DNA from 4 places in the Undibacterium sp. Ji49W genome. Region 3 is predicted to be linked to each of the others. Evidence: predicted binding sites of a transcription regulator. Region 3 holds the regulator's gene; each other region holds the start of a gene.
The links. Region 3 encodes LexA, which represses DNA repair genes until DNA is damaged. Its sites were predicted from a motif close to ACTGTATNNNNATACAGT; they were not measured.
Positions count from the first base shown of each region.

Region 1: a site for LexA is predicted at 1,700-1,717, ahead of imuA (translesion DNA synthesis-associated protein ImuA). Genes of this name have one in related genera too.
Region 2: a site for LexA is predicted at 1,741-1,758, ahead of dinB (DNA polymerase IV). Genes of this name have one in related genera too.
Region 4: a site for LexA is predicted at 2,441-2,458, ahead of ACO0LK_RS20450 (VRR-NUC domain-containing protein). Genes of this name have one in related genera too.

Region 1 is NZ_JBMPOW010000021.1:26,797-31,012, reverse strand. Features, by position in the region: gene ACO0LK_RS22470 (hypothetical protein) at 1-46, opposite strand, end outside; gene chrA (chromate efflux transporter) at 216-1,589, shown strand; gene imuA (translesion DNA synthesis-associated protein ImuA) at 1,728-2,462, shown strand; gene ACO0LK_RS22455 (Y-family DNA polymerase) at 2,365-3,963, shown strand; gene ACO0LK_RS22450 (error-prone DNA polymerase) at 3,969-4,216, shown strand, end outside.
Region 2 is NZ_JBMPOW010000005.1:161,378-165,593, reverse strand. Features, by position in the region: gene ACO0LK_RS07975 (M16 family metallopeptidase) at 1-566, shown strand, start outside; gene dinB (DNA polymerase IV) at 634-1,689, opposite strand; gene ACO0LK_RS07965 (thioredoxin family protein) at 1,863-2,330, shown strand; gene ACO0LK_RS07960 (PAS domain-containing protein) at 2,432-4,216, shown strand, end outside.
Region 3 is NZ_JBMPOW010000003.1:71,804-76,019, reverse strand. Features, by position in the region: gene rplI (50S ribosomal protein L9) at 1-43, opposite strand, end outside; gene rpsR (30S ribosomal protein S18) at 70-354, opposite strand; gene priB (primosomal replication protein N) at 364-663, opposite strand; gene rpsF (30S ribosomal protein S6) at 695-1,063, opposite strand; gene lexA (transcriptional repressor LexA) at 1,330-1,986, shown strand; gene ACO0LK_RS04480 (hypothetical protein) at 2,143-2,667, opposite strand; gene ACO0LK_RS04475 (hypothetical protein) at 2,745-3,143, opposite strand; gene ACO0LK_RS04470 (hypothetical protein) at 3,199-3,690, opposite strand; gene ACO0LK_RS04465 (hypothetical protein) at 3,937-4,216, opposite strand, start outside.
Region 4 is NZ_JBMPOW010000017.1:149,962-154,177, forward strand. Features, by position in the region: gene ACO0LK_RS20435 (restriction endonuclease subunit S) at 1-21, opposite strand, end outside; gene ACO0LK_RS20440 (type I restriction-modification system subunit M) at 14-1,738, opposite strand; gene ACO0LK_RS20445 (hypothetical protein) at 1,915-2,280, opposite strand; gene ACO0LK_RS20450 (VRR-NUC domain-containing protein) at 2,486-4,144, shown strand; gene ACO0LK_RS20455 (helicase C-terminal domain-containing protein) at 4,141-4,216, shown strand, end outside.

The DNA.
Region 1 (4,216 bases), on a different contig from region 3:
ATTGCAGGCTGAAACGTGTGTCAAAAGACTGTTCAAGGTTTGCCATAATAGTTAATCTCCATGTCGGTTACGAATGATAGAAGGACAGTAATCAGGTCATTACGCAGCATTGTTCGTCCATGAACGTACTTTAACACAAAGCACTGTATATGCAATCAGTATTTATTCTGATGTCGTTTTCTGAGCTCATCTACAGGCAGGCAAAAACATGAAAAATGACGCTACCCACTATGACGCAATCTGACCCGGCTGCTCTCAAACAGGCTACGCCACCGACTGCGGTCAGCTTTGGACAGGCGCTGCTTTTCTGGCTGAAGCTGGGCTTCATCAGCTTTGGCGGTCCTGCCGGGCAAATTGCCATCATGCATCAGGAACTGGTGGAAAACCGCCACTGGATTTCAGAACGGCGCTTTCTGCATGCCCTTAATTACTGCATGGTCCTGCCCGGACCTGAGGCACAACAGCTTGCTACCTATATAGGCTGGCTGATGCATAAAACACGTGGTGGCATTGCTGCCGGTGCGCTGTTTGTATTACCTTCCCTGTTGATACTGATTGCTCTGTCATGGATCTATATCGTCTATGGCGACCTGAATCTGGTGGCCGGTTTGTTCTATGGCATCAAACCGGCTGTCACGGCGATTGTGGTACAGGCGGCACACCGCATCGGTTCACGCGCACTTAAAAACGGCTATTTATGGGGCATTGCGGCCGCTGCGTTCATGGCAATTTTTGCTCTGGATATTCCTTTCCCTGTCATCGTCGTGCTGGCGGCAATCACTGGCTATACAGGTGGCAGGCTGGTACCGGAAAAATTCAAGACTGGCGGAGGCCATGGCAATGCCAACACTTCCTATGGCCCGGCGCTAATTGACGACGACACACCGACACCGGCTCATGCCCGGTTTGCCTGGGGCCGTTTGTTATGGGTACTGATCACGGGCCTGGTATTGTGGGCCATCCCTATGGGTTTACTGACGGCATACTATGGATGGAATCATACACTGACGCAAATGGGCTGGTTTTTTACCAAGGCAGCCCTGATGACGTTTGGCGGTGCCTATGCGGTATTGCCTTATGTCTACCAGGGGGCCGTCAGCGGCTATGGCTGGTTGACACCAACGCAGATGATAGATGGCCTGGCACTGGGTGAAACCACTCCCGGGCCATTGATCATGGTGGTGGCCTTTGTGGGATTTGTTGGTGGTTATGTGAAGGCCGTGTTCGGGCCAGATGCGCTCTTTCTGGCCGGCGCAGTCGCTGCCGCGCTGGTGACCTGGTTCACCTTCCTGCCTTCGTTTCTGTTTATCCTGGCTGGCGGGCCGCTGGTGGAGTCCACCCATGGCGATATCAATTTCACCGCCCCGTTGACGGCAATTACGGCGGCCGTAGTGGGCGTGATTTTGAATCTGGCCTTGTTTTTTGCTTATCACGTCATCTGGCCACAGGGATTTTCTGGCCAGCTGGACTGGATGTCTGCCCTGATCGCCATCGCTGCCGCCATTGCCCTGTTAGGTTTCAAACGCAATGTGATCCATGTCATCGCTGCATGTGCTGTCCTGGGCCTGGCCATCAAGACATTGGTTTAATGACATGCCTCAGAAAGTTGCAATAACAAAACTGCAATATGGGCAATGCGGCTAATAAGGAATGAATAAGCAGCGAGTTTGTGTTTGAAGTTTTGGGTAGAATTACATATACTGTATATTTATACAGTATAATCTATCATGCCCAGTATTTCCCCACTTGTTGCCGAAGGTATACATCCCGCATTGTGGCGTGCCTCACAACTGGCGCGTGGTCATGGCGCTTATCTGGATACCGGTTTTCCTGAATTGCGTCTTGAATTGCCCGGTGGTGGCTGGCCCTTGGGGCAATTGACAGAAATTCTGTTACCCACCGCCGGCATTGCCGAACTGAGCTTATTAAAACCAGCCCTGAATCAATTGCAGGGGCGCCCCATCGTCTTGCTGACACCGCCCTATACACCGCAGGCACTGGCATTGTCCTGCGCCCATTTAGAAACCTCGCAGTTAATCTGGATCACGTGCAGCAAGCAGTCAAATGCACTCTGGGCAGCTGAACAGGTGTTACGCAATGGCAGTTGCGGTGCCCTGCTGTTCTGGCAATCACAGATACGCAGTGAAGCACTGCGTCGCCTGCATCTGGCAGCCCAAAGTTCGGATACCTTTTTTTGCCTGATGCGCAACCTGCAAATGGCACCACTGCCATCACCGGCTCCGTTGCGGCTGAGTCTGCGGCCTGTCGCCGGCGGGCTGGAACTGGCAATGATCAAGCGTCGTGGCGGCCTGCGTGATCGTCCGCTGACACTGCGTATAGCAGCCCATCATTATTTGTATTCACATGTCCATACCAACAAAGAAAATAGTACGGCAGACAGGCATGCTGGTGCAACGTCCACCACTCTGGCTCGCCGTACACCTGCCCATGCTCCAGCTTGAAGTGTTTGTGAAACACTGGCCCGGCGTCGAAGAAAGCATACCCAGTGCCGTGCTTCAGCAGGGCCGGGTCAGTGCAGTCTCGCAATCAGCGCGCCAGGCTGGCGTGTATCCGGGCATGCGCACGGGTGGTGCGCAAATGCTGCTGCCTGATATTCGCTGCTTTCAACGCGACACCCAGCAAGAGCAACTGGATTTGCTGGCCAGTGCTACTGCTTTGCTACAGTATTCGCCCCAGGTGGCGCTGGCAGAAGACGACACCATTCTCATCGATATCAGTGCCAGCCTGAGCTTGTTTGGCGGCATCCGCGCCTTGCGCAAGCGTATTCAGGCCACCATGCAGGTACTGGGACTGACGGCAAACACGGGGATTGCCCCCGTAGCCAGGGCGGCATGGCTTTTTGCCAGGCTAGCGGCACAGAAAAAACGTGTGGGCAAGCATGTGCTGGGCGCTAAAAAGCTCGCCCGGCATCTGGACCGCCTGCCTGTTGGCCTGCTGACAGCAGCACAAGATTCGCTGGAATTATTACAGGGCATTGCCTGCCATAGCCTGCAAGATTTGCGACAACTGCCACGACCTGGCCTGCAAAGACGCTGTGGCAAAGCCATCCTGCATGAACTCGATGCTGCTTATGGCGAACAAACCGAACTGCATCAATGGCATCTCGCCCCACCCGAATTCAAGGCCAGGGTGGAATTGCCTGACCGTATCGAGCAGGCCGATGCCCTGCTGATGTATGCCCGCAGTCTGCTGACCCAGTTGCTGGGCTGGCTGACGGTGCAGCACCTGGCAGTCAGTCATATCCATCTGGAGTTATTGCATGAACGGGGACGCCAGGCCATTCCCCCTACCCTGTTTGATCTGAAGCTGGGGCAAGCCTGCTGGCAGGAAGCGCATTTGCTCAGCCTGTTCAAGGAAAGGCTGACGCAGTTAAAACTGCACAGCGCCGTCATCGCCATCGTGCTGGAGGTCAAACAGACTAGCCCACGTGAACTGCAAAGTGAAACCCTGTTTCCCGAACCAGGGGGCAAGGCAGAAGACCATCAGCGATTACTGGAATTACTGGTTGCCCGCCTGGGTGAAAACGCTGTATTGAAAGCCCAGCCGCAAGCTGACCACAGACCAGATGTGGCCAATGCCTGGGTATCAGTCATAAAATCGGTCACAAAACCAGTCATGAAAGGGACGATAAAAAAAACCACTGCATCCAATGAGGGCCCGATTGCCGGTATGCATGCAGCAGTCAATTTACGACCAGACTGGTTGCTGCCCAAAGCTTTGCCACTGGAAATCCGCAATCACCGCCCTTATTACGAATCAGAACTGTCACTGATTTCACCAGCCGAGCGCATAGAAGCTGGCTGGTGGCATGAACAGATACAGGCACGCGATTATTTTGTCGCCATAGATGCCAAAGCCGTGCGTTACTGGATTTATCGTGAACGCGCGATGGACCCGGACAGTGACCATGCCGTCTGGTTTTTGCATGGTGTATTTGGGTAAAGATCATGATAAGCAGCAGCCTACTCCCTGCCTATGCCGAATTATTCTGCATTACCAATTTCAGCTTTTTGCGGGGCGCATCGCATGGTGAAGAACTGGTAGCCCGTGCCATCAGTCTGGATTATCAGGCACTGGCGATTACCGATGAATGCTCACTGGCTGGCGTGGCCCGCGCACATACTGAAGCAAAGAAAAGTGGCTTTCCCCTGATCATAGGCAGCCACTTTATACTCAGCGATGAACTGAACGAAGA
Region 2 (4,216 bases), on a different contig from region 3:
CGGAAGAAAAACAACTGATCACGCCGGACAAGGCAAATGCCTTCTTCTATGCCAGCATGCAGGTACCGGCCGGTATCAAACATGCAGATTATCCGGCGCTGGTGATGGGTAATTACCTGCTGGGTGGAAGTTTCAATTCGCGCATCCTGGAACGCATACGCCAAAAAGACGGCGTCAGTTACGGTGGCAGCTCGTACTTCAATGCTTCATCCCTGGATGAAGTCGCAAGTTTCTCGGTCGCTGCCATTTATGCGCCACAAAACCGCGTCAAGCTGGAGACCGGCATACGGGAAGAAATTACCCGCGCCCTGAAAGATGGCTTTACCGCGGCCGAACTGGAAGATGGCAAGAAGAGCCTGCTACAGCAAATGCAACTGGAACGCAGCCAGGACAATTCCCTCGCGTCCACGCTAACCACCAACCTGTATCTGGGTCGCAACATGCAGTTTGACGCTGAAGTGGAAAAGAAAATCCAGGGCTTAAGCGTCGCCACTATCAAGGACGCCATGAACCGCCATCTGGGTTATGACAAGCTGGTACGTGTTTTTGCGGGTGATTTCAAATAAGCCTTCAAAATAAGCCTTCAAACATGGCACAAGGACTTTCCCATGCGGAAAGTCCTTGCCACCGCAGCTATTCGCCACCAAACAGATTCAACTGACCCTCCGTCTTTTCATCTGCCAGCCTTGTCCCCAGGCCCAGCAGGCGCACCGGTAACTGGCGGCGGGAATAACCCGTCGCCAGCAGTTGCGCATACATATCCTGATCCAGCGCCCTGGCGCCACATTCCACCGTAGTGATGCGGAAATCCGAAAAACGGATTTTGACATACAGCTTTTGTATGCTGTCTTCTGCCGCCGCCCTTTGCATGCGTTGCTGCAAGGACTTGTACAAGGCGGGTAGTTCTGCCTGGCAGGCAGCCAGATCAGGCAAATCGATGGTATAGGTTTCTTCCACGCTCACGGATTTACGTTCCGAGTAAGCACATACTTCGCGCCTGTCCATACCACGGCATAGCTGGTACAGATTGTTCCCGAGTTTGCCAAAATGCTGCATCAGGTCGGGCAGGGACCATTTCAGTAAATCACGGCATTCATGGATGCCCATGGAATGCAGTTTGGCAGCAGTAACCTTGCCGACACCAAACAGGCGGGCCACGGGCAAAGCGGCGACAAATTCCTCTACCTGATCGGGCAAAATGACGAACATGCCGTCTGGCTTGTTCCAGTCACTGGCGATCTTGGCCAGGAATTTATTCGGTGCCACGCCGGCAGAAGCGGTTATGCCCACGGTCTCGGCAATGCGCGCCCGTATCTCTTGCGCGATCAGGGTGGCGCTGCCTTTGTGCTGGGTCGAATGGCTGACATCCAGATAAGCCTCATCCAGCGACAGCGGTTCTACCGCATCGGTGTAATCACGGTAAATCGCCAGGATCTGGCGTGAGGCGATGCGGTATTTTTCCATGGTCGGCGGCATGATCATCAGATCCGGGCAGCGTCTGACTGCCTGCGACATCGGCATGGCCGAGCGTATGCCATAGCGGCGTGCTTCATAATTACAGGTCGCCACGACGCCGCGCTGGTCAGGCTTGCCGCCCACCGCCAGGGGTTTTCCACGCAGCGCCGGATCATCGCGCATCTCTATCGCTGCATAAAAACAGTCGCAGTCGCAATGGATAATCTTTTTCAAACTGGCTACTCAAAGTAAGAATGCCGTATTTTATCCCAAATCCACGCTTTAACTGAATGTGCATACAGTATAAATGCAGCTAATTCTTGTAAGAAATGACTAGATGTTGTGGTTTAAGCTAAGATAGTCTTATCTGTAGTAACGCGATTTACATGCTTTTTAAAGGATGGATGATGAAAAAACTGTTTTCACTGATTTGCACCCTGGTTTTTGGCTTGAGCATGGCCCATGCCGCTACCGGTCCGGCTCAGCCTTACGATGAAAGCGCTGATGCCAAGGCTGCCATCACCAAAGCGCTGGCAGAAGCCAAGAAAAGTGACAAGAAAGTACTGGTGATCTTTGGTGCCAACTGGTGTAAGGATTGCCTGGAACTGGACAAATCCATGCATGGCAAAAGTGCACCACTGCTGGATAGCAAATTTGTCACGGTCAAGGTCAATGTCGGTCAGTTCGACAAGAACATGGAACTGTCCAACAGTTATGGCACACCGACCAAAAAGGGCATTCCGGCAGCGGTCTTGTTAAGGCCGGACAATAGCGTACTGTATGCATCCAAAGGTGGCGAACTGTCGAATGCCCGCAAAATGAGTGAGCAGGGGGTCTACGATTTTTTTGATGAAATCACCGCCCTGTATCACTAGGAATATCCTCACCCCTAATCAATCATTATTAATTATTATCAATCCGGATGTCTGATCTGTCTCCCCCACCCACGCTTCCGCCTGATCAGGCGGAGCTGGACATGCTGAGACGCAGCCATCACCTGCTGTCGAATTTCTCGCGCCATCTGCCGGGTATGTTTTATCAATACCGGCGCTATCCCGATGGTCGCATCTGTTTCCCCTATGCCAGTGATGCCGTCACCACCTTTTTTGGTGTCAAGGCGGAACAGTTGCGCGAAGATGCCAGTTTCCTGGCGCTCACCATCCACCCCGACGATTTGCCGAAAATGATTGCCGCCATACGCAAATCGTACACCGAACTCAGCGTCTGGCATCAGGAATACCGCATCATTTCTCCCGACAAGCCAGACCGCTGGGTGGTCGGTGATGCCACGCCAGAGTTGTTGCCGGATGGCAGTGTCCTGTGGCACGGTTTTCTGACTGACAATACCGAACGCAAGCTCACCGAGCAAAGATTGCTGGCAGCCGAGCGCCAGCGTCGCCTGGTTATGAAGGCGTCAAATCAAGGCTTGTACGATATCAATCTACAAACCGGCGAAGGCAGTTTCAGTCCGGAATACCTGCAAATGCTGGGCTATAGCCCGGATGATTTTGCCACGCCACAACTGTTCTGGGATTATTTCTGGGGTGCAGGCGTGCACCCTGACGATTTGCGGGGTCTCAAAAAAGCCTACAAGACTCATGCCAGCGGCAAAGGTAAGGGTGATTATCACGCTGAATTCCGGCAAAAGAACAAGGCAGGCGACTGGCGCTGGATCATGTCGCTGGGCAGCATCGTTGAATGGGACAGTGGAGGTCAACCACTGCGCATGGTCGGCACCCATATCGATATCACCGAACGCAAGCAAACAGAAGACATGCTCCGGCACAATCAGGAGTTGCTGCAATCGAGCAAGGATCGCTACAAGGAACTGGCAAGAGAACTGGAAATCCTGATTACCAATGTGCCGGTCGGCATCATGTTCGTCAGCGATGGTGTGATCGTCCGTGCCAATAAGGCACTGGCAGAGTTATGCCGCTTCCATGATGTCCAGGCCATGATAGGAAAGAAAACCTCCTTCCTGTATCAGGGGCTGGCTGATTATGAAGCCTTCAGCAACGAGGTCACACCAGGCTTGCTGGCAGATGAGCTGGTAGAGCTGGAATGGCATCTGCGCCGCTACAATGGCGAACCCTTCATTGGCCGTATCGCCGGACGCGCCCTGCCCACCGGTGGTTACGTCAAGGGGGCAGTGTGGATGATACAGGACATCACTGAGCAAAGAACCACGCTGGATGCCCTGCGCCATAGCGAACAACGCCTGCAAAGACTGATGAATTCCAGCCTGATTGGCATCATCCAGGGCAATGAATCGGGACAGATACTGGACGTCAATGATGTCTTCACCCAGTTCAGCGGCTATAGCCGCGATTATCTGCTGACGCACAGCAATGTCTGGGAAACCCTGCTGTCACAGCAGGATGTCAAAATCTGCCAGCAGGCTTACGAAGACCTGATACGGACCGGCACGACCGTGCCTTTCGAAATCATGTTGCAGCAGGGAGACGCCAACGGCGTGCCCATCCTGGTTGGCCTCAGCCACCTAGAAAATTCCGAGCGTGACTGGGTCGCCTTTGCCATGGATATCAGCGACCGCCTGCGCATGAACCGCCTGAAGACTGAATTCATTTCTGTCGTCAGCCACGAACTACGTACGCCACTGACTTCCATACGTGGCTCGCTCAGTCTGCTGGAATCCGGCGTCAGCGGTGTTTTACCGCAGCAGGCCGAACATTTGATACGCATCGCCCACAATAACAGCAAGCGCCTGATTACCCTGGTCAATGACATACTGGACATGGAC
Region 3 (4,216 bases):
GATTGCCGAGATTAACGACTTTATCCAACAGAATAACTTGCATATTTTTCTCCTTTACCTTGTCGTCAATTACGCTGTGTGCAAATCAGTGTATGGCAGCAACGCGAGGTAACGTGCACGTTTGATTGCTGTATCAACTTGACGTTGGTACAACGCTTTAGTACCTGTCAGACGTGCAGGCATGATTTTGCCGTTTTCTTGCACGAAGTCTTTCAGTGTGTCGATGTCTTTGTAGTCAACTTTTTCTACATGTGCCGCTGTGAAACGGCAGAATTTTTTGCGCTTGAACAAAGGATTTTGTTGCTGACGCTTTTGCTTCAATTTGCTTTTGTCGAATTTTTTACCGAATGCCATTTTTGGCTCCTAATCTAGTAAAGGTGTCCCGAATTCAGTGACATGAAAAACGAGACTTTTGCTATTGCGATTTTTGCGTGCTAAAAAACCAGTAAATTCCACCGGCACATCCAGATCAATTTCATTGAACCGGCGGGAAATCTCCCCTGCCGCTACCGCTGAAATTTCAAACTCGACCTGTCGAACTGTGTTCGCCTCACGAGTTTCCGAACTGTGCATCAATGTCGCAGAAGCTATTGGTATACCGGCCGGTGTGTACCGCAGTGCGGTTTTCTCTACGATCCGGGCTACAAGCTTCAGCTGATTCACTATTTTTTACACGACCTCTGTCAATGAATAATTAAGCAGCAGGCGCTTCTACACGTTGCGCTTTTGCAGCATCTTCCTTCTGAACAGCTTTCATCATTGGAGAAGGTGTTGTTTCTGCTTTTTTCAGTTTGACTGTCAGGTGACGCAAGACAGCGTCATTGAATTTGAATGCTGTTTCCAACTCGAGCAGAGTTTCAGCATCGCATTCAATGTTCAAGCAAACATAGTGCGCTTTCGCCAGTTTTTGAATCATGTAAGCCAGTTGACGACGGCCCCAGTCTTCAACGCGATGGATTTGACCACCACGAGCTACAACACTTGCCTTGTAGCGTTCGATCATTGCAGGAACTTGCTCGCTCTGATCGGGATGTACGATAAATACGATTTCATAATGACGCATATATTCTCCTTGTGGACAATAAAAATAGCCCGCCTCGGCGTCAAGACGAGTGCGGGAAGAGGAAAGCCGACAATAATAACCCAGTTTTCAACATTGATCAATTAGATCAGTGACTTAGCCAGGCAAAACCCCGATTTGCCGGTTTCAATGAGGTAATTTTTCACATTTCTGGTGATCTCAGCAGATTTTGACTTGCATATTCAGCTTTACTGTATAAAAATACAGACTGCTTGCCTATACAGCACATTCACATTAAAAAAAACGCCATGCTAAAACTCACTGCCCGCCAGGAACAAATCCTTAACCTGATCAAGGATGCTATCCAAAATACCGGATTTCCCCCTACCCGCGCAGAGATCGCCGCAGAACTGGGGTTCCGCTCCACCAATGCCGCAGAAGAGCATTTGCAGGCACTGGCACGCAAAGGCGTCATCGAGATCGCTGCCGGCACATCACGCGGCATACGCCTGCTGGAATCTGAACTGTCCAGCCACATCCCTGGCATACAGATGGCCCTGCCGCATCCGGCACTGATGCAATTGAGCCTGCCACTGGTTGGCCGCGTGGCCGCCGGTTCGCCCATACTGGCCAGCGAACATATCGAATCCACCTACCATGTGGACCCCGCCCTGTTCTCTGCCAAGCCTGATTTTTTGCTGAAGGTACGCGGCATGTCCATGCGCGATGCCGGCATACTGGACGGTGACTTGCTGGCCGTCAAAAAAACCGACAGCGCCCGCAATGGCCAGATCGTCGTCGCCCGCCTGGGTGATGATGTCACCGTCAAACGCTACAAAAAAACCGGCAACCTGATTGAACTGATGCCGGAAAACCCGGATTACCCCATCATCAGAGTGGGCGATACCGAAGAAGATTTTGCTCTGGAAGGCCTGGCAGTCGGCCTGATGAGAAACTGGGTTTGAGGACAGCCTGGGTGTGATCCTCCCCTCTCATCCGGATCACACCCGGCTCGTCCTCAAACTTTTTTGGCAATACCGGCAGGAAGCATCGGCAAGCAATAGCTTGCTTGCCGATTGTTAAGCATAAATACCTCCGAGAGATGTTTAGCTTTCCACGCCTCAGTCAGAGACGTATTGGTTTTCTACTCCGGTCAAGCGATAAAAACGCTCTATTTCGTCGTTTGCATATCGCGAGAATCGAGCTGTTTGCAAATTTCTACAGCCATCTAATTCAGCAAGAGATCTGTCTACTGGGCAAACGCCGAATAGCTCTAAATACTTGAGCGATGGCATTAAAGCTATCGGTTTAAGTGATTCAACAATTGTACATTTTCCACTTGAGTCCCAAGATGGTGATGTGGACAATGAGAGTACCTCAATAAATTGAGTACTAGACAACGCATCAAGTTTTGATATCTTTGGCATATGTAAAATCCGCAAATATCTCAATTTTGGCAATGACACGACTATATCAAGCGAATCATCTGGAAATGAGGCAATTACCAATTTTTCCAGGCTCTGAAATTCAGCCAAAGGTTGCAAAGTTTCATATTTACAGTGCCATATCTTTAAACCAAGAATTTCAAGTTTATTTTCAATTTTGGGGAATGTTTTAGCAGTATCTCTCAGTAAATCTAAATGCATTTCTTATCTCATTCAATTAATCAAAATTTTCAGCTCAGAATTTCTTCTATTCCGATCAATTGCGGGAGGTGAGAAATTCAATATTCGTCGTTACAAAAAACCGAAACCACCTTATCGCCCTCAAACCAAATCTGCAAACCAAGCGAAAAATACTCATAAGGTCTTTGTTGTCGATCATTTGTTACCCATAGCGGTTCACCGATCTCATCAGGTTCACCCATCGCCTGGACTAACTCGTGTAACTCTTTGCCCATCAAAGAAAAACCATCGATAAGACAGTCAAAGAAACAAGCAATGCATATTACTTCGCCATTTTTTACATAGCACTTAAACTCATCATTCTTCTTGTACGTGCGCCATTCAGTTATCTCGTCAAAGCCATCCGGGTCTTCAAAATATCCCATAGATGAGAGCGATTCCGCCTTCTGACCGAATACAACATTTGCTACACCGATTCCAGGTTTTATTTCATACATATTCACATCATTTCAGTGCTCTGTTCATTGGCGACCAACACAATCAACTTCAGCTTCATTTGGATTTAATGATCTTTTGGTGGTTGTTATATTTTTCTTGAATTCGCTCGTCTGTTATTTGGTACCATTCCCCAGACATTGCATTTACAACCCCAGCAAGCCGTTTCGCCTCGTCAAAATTACCTCTCTTTGCTTCAATAATTAAAATATTGAGCATGTCTAGTTCACTCTTCTCGGGCCGTTCATCGGCCAATGCCTTAAATTCATTTTTCGCCGCATCAAATCGATTCAAGGTTAGCAGTAGACCTGCATAAATAGAGCGGGCGGCACGGGCTTCATCTTCCTCATTTACCCTCATTAGCTGTTTGAGCAAATCAATCAAACCATTTACTTTAGCTTCAGACACATAACTTCCCCATTGGTCCATAACATATCCCGGCCTGGGAACATCAATGCGGCTTTTGCTAATTTGACGCTCGAACTTCGACATTTCTTTTACAAGTTTAAAAAATTCCGGGCTTTTAAAAATAACTACGTTATCGGGCATTTATTGTTCTCCGAAATCATCTACGCTGAAATGGTTCTCTTTTGTGAAACGGGCGGCCCGGGTAAAATTTTCTTTTCAAAGGTACTCAATCGGACATCAAGCAGGTCGGCAGCATGTTTGCCACTTCGATATTGGAAATGGCCCAAAAACTGTGTTTTTAAAGTGGCGTATGCACATCACATACAAGTTTGAAACCCCAAATCAATTTACTTGCGCTACTGACGAATGAAAGACCGGAAGGCACTCTTACAGAGAAGGCTCATTCGATTTCCTAAGTCGCCATCCATGAGCCGGTGAATAGCCCAAAAATAGATGATCTGGACCAAAAATGTGAAACACATTTTCATCATCGTTCGACGCACACATAAATTCGACAAAGGTTCTGTCATCCAAGGCGATGCGAATATCGAATTTGGAAAGCATTTCAATAGACATCACAATACCAAGTTGGAGTGCATCAACCTGTTGCTCCAGTTCTTCGTTCGAATCAACGGGATTCATGCTTCCGCAAAGAATTGCGCCGTTC
Region 4 (4,216 bases), on a different contig from region 3:
TTTTGGCATTGGACTACTCATACCCCAACTCCGCCATGTAGCCCTTCATTACAGCCTCAGCCTGGGCCACCTGTGCATCGAGTTCATGCAAAGACACGCGGTACTTATCCCACCAGCGTTCAAACTGCGCAATCAACTCTGGTCTATCTGCAGGTAGATGCAAGCGCAAGTCTTCCTTACTGCTGATCACAGCCTTCCAGTCGTAATAATCGGCATCGCGCTTGACCAGTACCGCTGTTACATCAAAGCCTTGCAAAATCTCTTCCTGAATATAGTCGTCCATTACCTCACGCACAGGTACGCCGCCGTGTAGCAGTGCGCGCACGTCGAATATTTCTGGTGGTGGTGAAGTGTCGGCATAACGGCGTATATTCAGGTTGTAATCGTTCTCGGCAATTTCGGCCAAGGTGACAACTTTGGCGTAGCGTTTGCTGTCTTTGTATTCTGCAAAGGTGCTGACGATCTTTTCTATGTCTTGCGGGCGCAAGGTGTTTTGGTTCTTGCCTTCGGCGAAATCAAGTTCGCCATTAATGAACAAGACTTTGCCTTTTCGTTGCTTTGGCTTTTGCTTATTGATGATGAGCATGCTGGCGGAGATGCCTGTGCCGTAAAACAGGCCAGCAGGTAAGCCAATTACAGCCTCTAACAAATCGTCATTGAGTATGCCTTTGCGGATTTCTTTTTCGCTGGAACCACGAAACAAGACGCCGTGCGGCATGACCACACCCATCATGCCATGGTCATTCAATGACGCGATCATGTGCTGGACAAAGGCTAAGTCGCCAGAATCTTTGGGCGGTGTGCCATACGGGAAACGGCCATAGCCGTCATTGTCGGCAGCTTCTTTGCCCCAGGCGGCCAGGCTAAATGGTGGATTGGCGATGACGCGGTCAAACGTCATCAGTTCGCCGTTTTGCACGTGCTTGGGTTCACCCAGCGTATCACCCTTGCGAATGTCGGCATTGAAGACGCCATGCAAGAACATATTCATCTTGCAGATGGCCCAGGTGTTGAGGTTCATCTCTTGCCCATACAGCGAAAGATTGGAAGCATTTTCGCCATGGCTGACAAGGTAATTACGGGTTTGTACCAGCATGCCGCCAGAACCCACCGTCGGATCATAAATACGCATACCAGCATGCGGTTGCAGCAATGCCACCAGCAGTTGCACGACTTCGCTTGGGGTATAGAATTCACCGCCTTTTTTACCGGCAGAATCGGCAAACATTTTGATCAGGTATTCGTAGGCAGTGCCTAACAAATCGCTGGATTCAAAGTCTTGATTGCGCAGACGATAGGTAGAAAAGTGAGAAAGCAAATCTGCCAGCTTTTTATCGGACAGTTTATTCTTGATGTTGAAGTCTATCGACACCAACACGCCTTCCAGGCTGGTGTTGTGTTCTTCTATTGCTTCAGTGGCTATATTGAGTTGTGCACCAATGTCATGCTTGAGATCTTTTAAAGCGCTCCAGCGAGCTTTTTTTGGCACGAAGAAGGTGTCATGATATTCATCTTCTTCTTGCGCCAGTTCCTCTGCCTGCACTTGTGTCTTACCTGTTTTGAGGTAATGGGCAATGACTTTTTCTTGCTCTTCTTCAAAGCTGTCTGACAGACGCTTCAGGAACATCATGCCAAAGATATAGTCTTTGTATTCTGACGCATCCATGTTGCCGCGCAAGATATCGGCGGCTGTCCATAGATAGGATTCAAGTTGTTGTAAAGATAGTTTTTGGGACATATTTCGCTATTGAGGCAATGAATTTATAATCGTTGCCGTTATTTTGCGTTTAGAGCAAAAACATGACAACTGATTTTGTATTTATGATAATTAGATGAAGCGTCTAGCCAATAAGCTGCTATCTACCGCAAGGGTGTAGAGTCGATAAGACTATCGACGAGCTTGCATTGATCTAATCAATACCTATGCTCATCCACCAAATGCTTGTTAAAGCTGTACTTGCTGCCGCCTTGCAGTACGTCAGTGAGGCGCTTGGGGTTGCCGGCTGAGATGAAGATGTCGGCGATGCCGTCCTTGACGCGGAACTTGGTGGCGGGGCTTAAGATGTTGTTGGCTTTGATCATCAGGTGGCGGATGATTTTGGCTTTTTCGCTGCAGATGAGGAAGTGGTTTTCTTTTCTGAAATTGGTCAACGGAATGTTGAGCCACCAGCCTTCGTCGTTGCCATAGCGGACGACCTGGGAGAATTGGGTGTTACCGTCGTTCAGGACGTTGGCTTGCAGGGAATCGTTGGCGATTTGTATGGCTTCGGCTTTGTTCATTTTTGTCTTCGGTGGAGTTCGGATAGGGATTCAGTGGATAAATTGCTATTGGATCTGCGATGGAAACCCATCCCCATCCCTGCCTTCCCCTTGAAGGGGAAGGAGTTGCAAGGCTACATTGTAATCCCTGGTGTTTGCCCAGTGTCCAACATTGGGATAAACTGTATGCATATACAGTTATTTAAACGCTATTTACCCTCCCCCCATGCTTGCCAATCTGGACAACCCCTTTTACTATCTTGAAAACTTCCAGACTGTGCTGGATTGGGTGGCTGAGCGTTATGCGGATTTGCTGGTGGCGGATGAGCAGGATTTTATTAGCCAGTTTCCCCGCTTGCCACAGGCTTCACGTGCCTTGTATGTGCGTATGGTGATGCGCAAGGGTTATGTGTTCAGAGCAAGCAAGCTCAATTATGCCGAGATTGGTGATACCCGTGCGGCCATGCAGGCGCTGGTGGATGTCGGCTGGGTGCAGTCTGATCCTGCGCTTGATATTGCTGGCTTGTTTGATTTACTGCAAAAACCGGAACTGGCGTTGGCTTTTGCCATGTCGCCTGCTGAAAAGAAATTGCAGAAGGCAGATCAACTGGCGTTGCTGGGCCAGCAGCATACTGACAGTAAGGCATTTTCTGGCTGGTGTGCAAGCTTGGATGATGTCGCCTACCAGGTGCTGAACAAGGATTTGTGCGACCGGTTGCGGCTGCTGTTTTTTGGCAATCTGTATCAGGACTGGTCAGAATTTGTATTGTCTGACCTGGGTATTTTTCAGTATGAAAAGGTGGAATTTTCTGCCGCGTCGCGTGGCTTTGGCAGCCGTGCCGATATCGACGCTTACCTGGCCCTGCATGCCTGTCGTGAAGCCTTTCATGCGGCGCAGCCAGTGCCCGATGTGTTGGCGCAACTGGCTGCCACTGGCTTGCATGCGCTGGATAATGCCTGGCTGGTCAGCCGCCGTAACCGCTTGCTGTATCAGATTGGTGAACATGTAGAAAAGCAAAAAGACTGGGCGCTAGCGCAGCAGGTCTATGCAGACTGCACTTACCCTGGTGCACGTTTGCGTGCCATACGTGTACTGGAAAAAAGCGGGCAAGCCCAGGCGGCATTTGATTTACTGACACTGGCGCAGCAAGCGCCAGAGAGCGAGGCAGAACACCAGCAAATGTTGCGCATAGCCCCGCGCCTTTGTCGCAAGCTGGGCCTGGCTAAAGTAGTTGCGGCGAACAGCACTGCGCCTACAGAACTGGTCTTGCGCCTGCCTTTGCCACAAGAAGATTATGTGGTCGAATATGTGGTGCGTGACCATTTAAGCTGCGATGAAGCGCCGGTGTTTTATGTAGAGAATGCGCTCATCAATTCCTTGTTTGGCTTGTTGTGCTGGCCAGCTATTTTCAAGGCCATACCGGGAGCTTTTTTTCATCCATTTCATCGCGGGCCTGCGGATTTGTTGAGTGCCGATTTCCAGGTGCGACGGGCAGACGATTTTGCTGCCTGTTTTGCGCAGCTTGATACAGGTGCTTACCGCCAGACCATACGCGACGCTTATGTCACCAAATCTGGTTTGCAATCACCCTTTGTTTTTTGGAGTAGTTTGTCTGAAGATTTGCTGGACATGGCGCTGACATGCATACCGCCGCAACACTTGAAGCATAGTTTCGAACGTATCCTGCTCGATATCCGGGCTAACCGTAACGGCTTCCCTGACCTGATACAGTTTTGGCCGCAAGAGCAGCGTTACCAGATGATAGAGGTCAAGGGCCCAGGTGACAAGCTGCAGGACAACCAGAAGCGCTGGCTGGATTTTTGTGCCACGCATGGCATGCCTGTCACAGTATGTTATCTGCAATGGCAAGAGGCTGATCAGTGAATGCTGACGGCTATACCATAGCCGTGAGGGCGCTGTGCGAGTTCACGGCCAAGCAGGGCGACCTGGATTTGC